Regions from separate parts of the Limnohabitans sp. TEGF005 genome, predicted to be linked through region 2. Evidence: predicted binding sites of a transcription regulator. Region 2 holds the regulator's gene; the other holds the start of a gene.
The links. The regulator NrdR, encoded in region 2, represses ribonucleotide reductase genes. The targets are predictions, from matches to a motif close to CACNANATNTNGTG.
Positions count from the first base shown of each region.

Region 1 (4,385 bases), 800 kb from region 2:
AGGGCGAGAACAAGGTCCAGCTGCCTTTTTCCATGACGCGGCGCATGAACAGGTCGGGGATCCAGTTGGCCGTGTTCATGTCGTGCGTGCGGCGACGGTCATCGCCCGTGTTTTTGCGCAGTTCCAGAAACTCTTCGATGTCCAAGTGCCAGGTTTCCAGATAAGTGCAGACCGCACCTTTGCGCTTGCCGCCTTGGTTCACGGCCACAGCCGTATCGTTCACGACTTTCAGGAAAGGCACAACGCCTTGCGACTCGCCGTTGGTGCCCTTGATGTGCGAGCCCATGGCGCGCACGCGGGTCCAGTCGTTGCCCAAGCCGCCGGCAAATTTGGACAGCAAGGCGTTTTCTTTGATGGACTCGTAAATGCCATCCAAGTCGTCTGGCACGGTGGTCAGGTAGCAGCTCGACAGTTGTGAGCGCAAGGTGCCGCTGTTGAACAGCGTGGGCGTGGAAGACATGAAGTCAAACGAAGACAGGATTTCGTAGAACTCGATGGCACGGGCTTCACGGTTGATTTCGTTGAGCGACAGGCCCATGGCGACGCGCATGAAAAACGCTTGCGGCATCTCAATGCGGTTCTTGCGAACGTGCAAAAAGTAGCGGTCATACAGGGTTTGCAGACCCAGGTAATCAAATTGCAGGTCGCGCTCTGGCTTGAGGGCCGTGGCCAGTTTAGCCAGGTCAAATTGCAACAGTTTTTCATCAAGCAGGTCGTTGTCCACGCCTTTTTGGATGAATTTCGGGAAGTAGTTGATGTACTCCTCGGCCATTTGGTCCTGAGTCACTTCCTTGCCCAAAATTTCCTTGGCAATGGTGTGCATCAACAGGCGCGCGGTGACGTAGGTGTAGTCCGGGTCTTTTTCGATCAGCGTGCGCGAAGCCAGGATGGACGCCTTGTAAACCTCTTCCATGGGCACACCGTCGTACAGGTTGCGCATGGTTTCGGCCACGATGGGCTCAGGGCTGACATCTTTGCCCAAACCGGCACAAGCGTTGACCATCAGGGATTTGAGGTAATCCAGATCCAACGCGACACGCTGGCCGCCATCAATGACGTGCAGACGAGGCTCGGCGGTTACGGGGGTCGTTTCTTGTTGATGCTGGACGCGCTCTTGTGTGCGACGCTCGCGGTACAGCACATAAGCGCGTGCGACTTCGTGGTTGCTGCTGCGCATCAAGCCCAATTCAACTTGGTCTTGCACGTCTTCAATGTGGAAGGTGCCGCCGCCTGGACGTGAACGAACCAAAGCACGGACCACGTTTTGGGTCAACTCTTCGACCACTTCACGAACGCTGGCCGATGCGGCACCTTGCGTGCCGTGTACAGCCAAGAACGCCTTCATCAGTGCCACGGCGATTTTGTTCGGCTCGAAAGGCACCACAGCGCCATTGCGGCGAATGATCTGGTAGTGGGCCAGTGCTTGCAGGCCGGGAACGCTGTTTTGTCCTGCTTCAGGCTGGCGCATCAGGGCTGGTGATGGTGTGGCGATGTTTTGGTCTGTTTGCATGGTCATTTCTTTGAATTTTGATGATCTTTGGGTCCGGGGCAAGGCGCTTGAGCGGACATTTCGTTAGGGTGTGAAAATTTGTAATAGACACTATATCTGGTGTCTGGCATCTGCACAAGCCACTACAGGTAGTGTACCGGGCCGTTTTGCCCGCTTGCTCGAAATGGGCAAATAAATGTCTGGCCAGCCGTTTGGGCCTGTGTCTTTCATGTTCTGAAAAGATGCCCGCAAAGGCTTGTTTTTTCAGGCTTTCAAGCGGCCAATTCAGGCCCTATGCGGCTAGCCGAGCACATTTCGCTTTGAAAGCCTTGATTTGAGTGTTCGCTGGAGTGCGGGTGGACAGTCGGCCTGAAACGCGCCGCCCATTTTTGGTGCAGGGCGATACCGTGAAAATATTTTTCTGCCGTGGCTAGCAGGCCGAAATCAGGGAAAAACCTGAGGCGAAAAATCCAACAGTCGCTTCATGTGCGCCCAGTCGAAGCCGGGGCCTGGGTCTTGTTTGCGACCGGGGGCAATGTGTTCGTGCCCGGCAATGTGTGCGATGGGGTAGTTGCAGCGCAGCTCATGGCACAGCTGGGCCAAACACCGGTATTGGGCATCTTCAAAAGTGTCGCCTTCCAGGCCTTCGAGTTCGATGCCGATCGAGTCGTCGTTGCAGTTGGTCCGTCCACGGTAGGTCGACTGACCCGCATGCCAGGCCCGATCGTCGCAGCTGACGAATTGCCACAGGCTGCCATCGCGGCGTATATAGAAGTGTGACGAGACCTCCAGCCCCCGGATGGACTGAAAGTAAGGGTGCTCATCCCAATCGAGCCGGTTGGTGAACAGGCGCTGCACCGCATCGCCACCGTATTGCCCGGGCGGCAAACTGATCGAGTGGATCACCAGCAGATCAATGCAGGCTGGGGTCGGGCGTGGGCCGAAGTTGGGGGATTCGAGCCGCTGAGCTTGGGGGTGCCAACCTTGCTTCCAGGCTGAGGCGGCGCTGTTGTCGCAAGCAGGCAGGTGCATGGCCTTTGAGGTGTCAGCCCGGGTTGCGGTCTTGCGCCGCAGCGCGATGCTCGGCGCTGCAGTAAAGGCCTTTTTGCCCCGTGACCGCCTCTTCGTGGGGCAAATGGATGCCGCAGTGGGCGCAGGTCACCATTTCGGAGGGCTTGGGCGCTTGTGCTGTTGGGCCGGGTGCGGACTGTTTGGCGGTCCGACCTCGCTTGAGCGCCCAGATCACCACCAAGACGACCAGCAATAAAAACAGGTACTTCATCCCATGCGTCCCAGCAAAATTTCCATCACAAACCGGGAACCTGCATAAGACAGCAGCAGCAAGGCGGCCCCGATGTAAAGCACCCGCACGGCCCGGCGACCACGCCAGCCCCACTGGCTGCGCCCGATCAACAGCATGGCAAAGGTCAACCAAGACAACAGGGCAAAAATGGTTTTGTGGTCCCAGCGCCAATGGCCTTGTCCTTGGCCGTAAAGCGCGTCACCAAACAAAACACCGGCCACCAAGGTGGCGGTCAGCAGTGCAAAACCCGCAGAGACAAAACGAAAAGTCAGGCGCTCGAGCGTCAGCAGGGGCAAACCATTGTCGGCATCTTGTGCCAAGCGGATGTCGTGCTCGGCACGCGTCATCATCCAGGCATGCACCACGGCGGCGGCAAACATGCCGTAAGCCGATAGGCCCAAAGCCCAGTGCAGTGGCAACCAAGCCGATGCTTGGGCCGACAGCGGCGTGCCCGGAAAAAACCAGGCGAGCACGACAGCCAAGCTGCCCAAGCCCCCCATGGCCCAGCGGGCTTTGAACTTTGGGAAGAACTGGCTCTCCACCATGTAGGCGGTCACGACCAGCCAAGCGGTCACTGAAATCGCAGGCGCAAAACCAAAGTGAACCGGGCCAGACAGCAGACTCAGCAAAGCCACCGCATGGGCGATCCAAGCCAGCCAAAGCAGGCGGCGAGCATGCGCGTCATTCAGCCGCCCAGAGGCCAATGCAGGAAACCCATAGGCCACAGCGGCCAGCGCGGTGGCAGGCAGCATCCAAAATGGGGGACTCGCTAAAATCATGGGTCCGAGTTTAGCCTTTCAGGTGCAGCCACAGGGGCTTTGCCATCATGCTGAACCGGTTATTTCTGGATTCCCTCCCATGGCCTCCGCCCTGACCGACAAACTCTCGCGCCTCGTCAAGACCCTCAGTGGGCAGGCGCGCATCACCGAATCCAATGTGGCCGACATGTTGCGCGAAGTGCGCATGGCCTTGCTGGAGGCCGACGTGGCCCTGCCCGTGGTGCGCGACTTCATCGCCCGCGTGAAAGACAAAGCCCTTGGACAAGAGGTGATGGGGGCGCTCAAACCCGGCCAAGCCTTGGTGGGTGTGGTCAACCGCGAGTTGGCCGCCACCATGGGCGAGGGGGTTTCAGACATCAACCTGGCCGCTCAACCGCCCGCCGTGATTTTGATGGCGGGTTTGCAAGGTGCGGGTAAAACCACCACCACCGCCAAGCTGGCCAAGCACCTGATTGAAAAGCGCAAGAAGAAAGTGCTCACGGTGTCAGGCGACGTGTACCGCCCAGCCGCCATCGAACAGCTCAAGACCGTGACCGCGCAAGCGGGGGCCGAGTGGTTCCCCAGCACGCCCGAGCAAAAGCCGATTGACATCGCACGCGCGGCCATCGACTACGCCCGAAAGCATTTCTTTGACGTGTTGTTGGTGGACACGGCGGGCCGTTTGGCCATTGACGAAGCCTTGATGGCGGAGATCAAGGCGCTGCACGCCGAATTGAAGCCTGTCGAAACCTTGTTCGTCGTGGACGCCATGCAAGGTCAAGACGCGGCCAACACGGCTCGGGCTTTCAGCGACGCACTGCCTTTGACGGGCATT
Region 1 is NZ_AP029226.1:2,241,791-2,246,175, reverse strand. It holds gene ACZ5RG_RS10870 (ribonucleoside-diphosphate reductase subunit alpha) at 1-1,510, opposite strand, end outside; gene ampD (1,6-anhydro-N-acetylmuramyl-L-alanine amidase AmpD) at 1,934-2,521, opposite strand; gene ACZ5RG_RS10860 (PP0621 family protein) at 2,535-2,771, opposite strand; gene ACZ5RG_RS10855 (cytochrome C assembly family protein) at 2,768-3,571, opposite strand; gene ffh (signal recognition particle protein) at 3,651-4,385, shown strand, end outside.
Region 1: the regulator NrdR is predicted to act here: its motif matches at 1,599-1,612, upstream of ACZ5RG_RS10870 (ribonucleoside-diphosphate reductase subunit alpha).

Region 2 (4,385 bases):
AACGGGTCCTGGCCGAGCAACAACTGCTCGACAAAGTGACCGAGAGACAAAGCACGGCGGCGCTTGCTGCCAAGGGCCTGCGCGCTCAACTTTGAGTCTGGCCCGCTTGGGGGCCATGGAAAGCCAGCAGGCCTCGGCTACACTAACGCGGTGCGCGACTGGCGATAGGAGCCCCCTCTTCGAAACACAAGGCGGGATCACTCTGACGTGGAGCGCGGCGGCCGTTGGGCCACCCCAGAACCACTGGGAAGCGCACAGCCCGGAACTGGTCAACAAACCCAGAAACGGGTTTTCAGCCGTTCGCCTGGGCAGCCCTTGTCGGGGACTTTTCACAAGTCGCCTGCCAAGGTTCCATCATTTGAAGGACTGCCATGTACAACCGTAATATCCTGATTGAACAAACCGATCCCGAAATCTTTGCCGCCATCCAGGCCGAGAACGCGCGTCAAGAACACCACATCGAGCTGATTGCCAGCGAAAACTACGCTTCGCCCGCTGTCATGGCCGCGCAAGGCAGCCAGTTGACCAACAAATACGCCGAAGGCTATCCAGGCAAGCGCTACTACGGTGGTTGCGAGCATGTGGACGTGGCCGAGCAACTGGCCATTGACCGCATCAAGCAAATTTTTGGCGCCGAAGCCGCCAACGTCCAGCCCCATTGCGGCGCATCGGCCAACGAAGCGGTGTTTCTGGCCTTCTTGAAACCCGGCGACACCATCATGGGCATGAGCCTGGCCGAAGGCGGTCACCTGACGCACGGCATGCCGCTGAACATTTCGGGCAAGTGGTTCAACGTCGTGTCTTATGGCCTGGACAAGAACGAAGCCATCGACTACGAGGCGATGGAAGCCAAAGCCCGCGAAACCAAACCCAAGCTGATCATCGCTGGCGCTTCGGCCTACAGCCTGCACATCGACTGGGCACGCTTTGCCAAAGTGGCCAAAGAAGTTGGCGCGATCTTCATGGTCGACATGGCCCACTACGCCGGTCTCATTGCCGCGGGCCAATACCCCAACCCCGTGCCCCACGCCGATGTGGTGACCTCCACCACCCACAAGAGCCTGCGCGGCCCTCGCGGCGGCATCATCTTGATGAAGGCCGAGCACGAAAAAGCCATCAACAGCGCCATCTTCCCCGGCCTGCAAGGCGGCCCGCTGATGCATGTGATCGCAGCCAAGGCTGTGGCTTTCAAGGAAGCGCTGGCGCCCGAGTTCAAAGCCTACCAAGCCCAGGTGATCAAGAACGCGCAAATCATTGCCGAAACCTTGACCCAGCGCGGTCTGCGCATCGTGAGCGGCGGCACGCAAAGCCACGTCATGCTGGTGGACTTGCGTGCCAAAGGCATCACGGGCAAAGTGGCCGAAGCCGCTTTGGGCAACGCCCACATGACGATCAACAAGAACGCCATCCCGAATGACCCAGAAAAGCCATTCGTGACCAGCGGCGTGCGCATCGGCACACCGGCCATGACGACCCGCGGTTTCAAGGACGAAGAAGCCCGCGCCACGGCCCACCTGATCGCCGACGTGCTGGACAACCCGCGGGACGAGGACAATCTGGCCGCCGTGCGCGCCAAGGTGCACGCCCTGACCAGCCGCTTCCCGGTCTACGGCTGATCGGTCGGCGCGATGAAATGCCCTTTTTGCGGTCACCTCGAAACCCAAGTGGTCGAGACACGGCTGGCCGAAGACGGGGATTTCATCCGCCGTCGCCGTCAATGTGGGGCGTGTGAAAAGCGCTTCACCACTTACGAAAAGCCGGAAGTCAACTTTCCGGCCATCGTCAAAAAAGACGGCCGACGCATCGAGTATCAACGCGAAAAACTGCGTGCCAGCCTCAACCTGGCCCTGCGCAAGCGGCCTGTCAGCACAGAACAGGTCGACGGTGCCATCGAGCGCATCGAAGAAAAGCTGCTCAACCCGGGCAACCGTGAAGTGGCATCGCACCACATCGGCGAGTTGGTCATGCGCGAGCTGAAAAAACTCGACAAAGTGGCCTATGTGCGCTTTGCCAGCGTGTACCGCAACTTTGAAGACATTGACGCCTTCAAGACGCTGGTGGACGAAGTTCAAAGCTGACGCGCAACATCACCCTGCCGACAGGCCGGGCACCAGCTCATGGGCAGCTCGGCGGTGTGTATTTCTGTATCCGGGGCTTGCCCAAGGCATTGCTGACCACCTGCCAACCCACCGACGACGAGGCCTGGCAAAAGCGCCATGTGCCAGCCATGAAAGCCCCGTTTGTGCTCATGCTGCGGCCCTCGGCACCATAAGAAAAGTACGCCTTCACCGTATTGGTGACACCCAATTGCACGACCGGTGGCACAGGTGCATGCACTTCGACCACCACCTCCCCTGAATCGTGCAGGCCATTGTCGTTCGCATCCACAAACACCAGCCAGCCTTGCTGCCAATGGCCGTTGGCATCGCATGTGCCATCGGTCGCCCTTGCGCACAGGCTCACCCGCTGCTGACGGCGCAAGGCCTCTGAACGGGCCAGGACCAAACTGTCCAGAAACCCTTCAGCCTGGGCTTGCAGCTGATGCCGTGCCCGCACGTCCAACAAAGCAGGTACTGCCATGGCGACCAGAATGCCCAGCAAAGCCAGCACCACCAAAGCCTCCAGCAGGGTGAAACCCCGCGCGCTGCAGCGGTCACAGGGAGCTTGACGGCATGTGAAGAAAGAGCGCATGGTTTTCTCACGGGTGATTTTGGACAGCCATGCCCAAACAAGTTGCTGCATCTTTGCGGACTGTACAAGGTGAATACAGAAGACCACAATCCATCAGCACACCAGGGAGACAACGCATGCCAATGCCACGGAGGGGTCCAAACACCCCGTTGAGCACACGCAGCACATGCAGCACACGCAGCAAAGGCTGGACGTTGGCCGAACTGCTGATCAGCTTGGCCCTGATGAGCGTGCTCGCTGCGCTGGCCCTGCCCGCTTACCAGCAACAACAACGCCAGGCAAGACGCACCGATGGGCAAGCGGCCTTGCTCCAGTTGCAAATGGAACAAGCACGTTGGCGCGGCACACATGAAAGCTACGCCGACTCGCTGACGGCCTTGGGCTGGGCCAGCGACCGATCCCCTTTGGGACATTACCAAATCACCCTGTCAGATGCCACAGCCGATGGCTATACCGCGCAGGCCGTGGGCCTGGTTGGCCAGGCGGCAGACCGCGACTGCAGCACTTTGCGCTTGAGCTGGCAGGGCACGGCGACAGCCATCTTCGGTGCGGGCGAACACCCTGACAGCGACCCTGCTCGCTGCTGGCGGCGATGACATACAAGCAACACCCGCTTGAAAAAGGCGAAACACTGACAGGACTGCTCGTGGGCATGTCGGTGGGTTTGGTCGTTCTGGCCGCAGGCAGCGCCATGCTGGCCAACCACTTGCGCGGTCACCGTGCTGCCTTGCAAGACAGCCACTTGCACACCGACCTGCGCTCGGCCACGGACTGGATGGCCAGAGAACTGCGCAAGGCCCAATACACAGCCAATGCCTGGCAAACCCGATCCCCCACGGCTTGCAATGACCCGTTTTGCCAAGATGGGCAAGACTTCAGCATCGAGGGCAGCAGGATCGACTTCAGCCATGACCGCAACCACAATGGCCAGCGGGACAACGACGAATGCATAGGCTTTCGTCAGGTCGGCACCGCATTGCAAGCACGCAGGACATGCAACTCGAGCGGGAGTTGGCAAGCCATCACCGACAGCGCCAATCTGAGCATCACCGCGCTGAACTGGCAACTGCACTGCGAAATGCGCAATGGCTGGCTGCATCGCAGCGTTCAAATGGACTTGACGGCGCAGTGGCCCGGCGATGCCTCTCGACAGGTCAGCCTGTCGCAAACCATCCATTTGCGCAACGACTTGCCCGCCAGCAAGCAGGCGCTGTTTTGCCCATGACAAAGCACCATCCCTCACGGCCCCAAGGTGGGGCCATCACCTTGCTGGTGGCCATCGGCCTGGTGATTCTGGCCAGCTTGACCAGTTTTTACAGCGCTCGCAGTGTGTTGATCGACCAACTGGCCAGCCACAACCACGCACACGCCAGCCAGGCGCGACTGGCGGCCGATGCGGCCTTGGCCAATGCACAGGCCGTGATTGCGAACAGCAGCTTCAATGCCCATGCGCTGTTGACCACGCGCACCGTCTGCCCTGCGGGAATAAGCGGCCCACAGTGGCAATGCAGCGCCCTGAGCGTCATGCCGCATCCCGCCCTGCCCCAGGCCGCACTGAGCGCCACTGCCGTGCGCGATCTGGTTCAGTCACCGCACGTTCTCACGGTGCATGCCAGCGCCAGCATCGCTGGCCAAAACAGCCAGGCACGCGCGCGTGAAAGCTTGTTCGTGCCCTTTGTGGCCCCCGCACCGGG
Region 2 is NZ_AP029226.1:1,445,171-1,449,555, forward strand. It holds gene ACZ5RG_RS06925 (lytic transglycosylase domain-containing protein) at 1-95, shown strand, start outside; ZMP/ZTP riboswitch at 145-317, shown strand; gene glyA (serine hydroxymethyltransferase) at 372-1,616, shown strand; gene nrdR (transcriptional regulator NrdR) at 1,629-2,078, shown strand; gene ACZ5RG_RS06940 (GspH/FimT family pseudopilin) at 2,116-2,691, opposite strand; gene ACZ5RG_RS06945 (type IV pilin protein) at 2,841-3,287, shown strand; gene ACZ5RG_RS06950 (PilW family protein) at 3,284-3,916, shown strand; gene ACZ5RG_RS06955 (hypothetical protein) at 3,913-4,385, shown strand, end outside.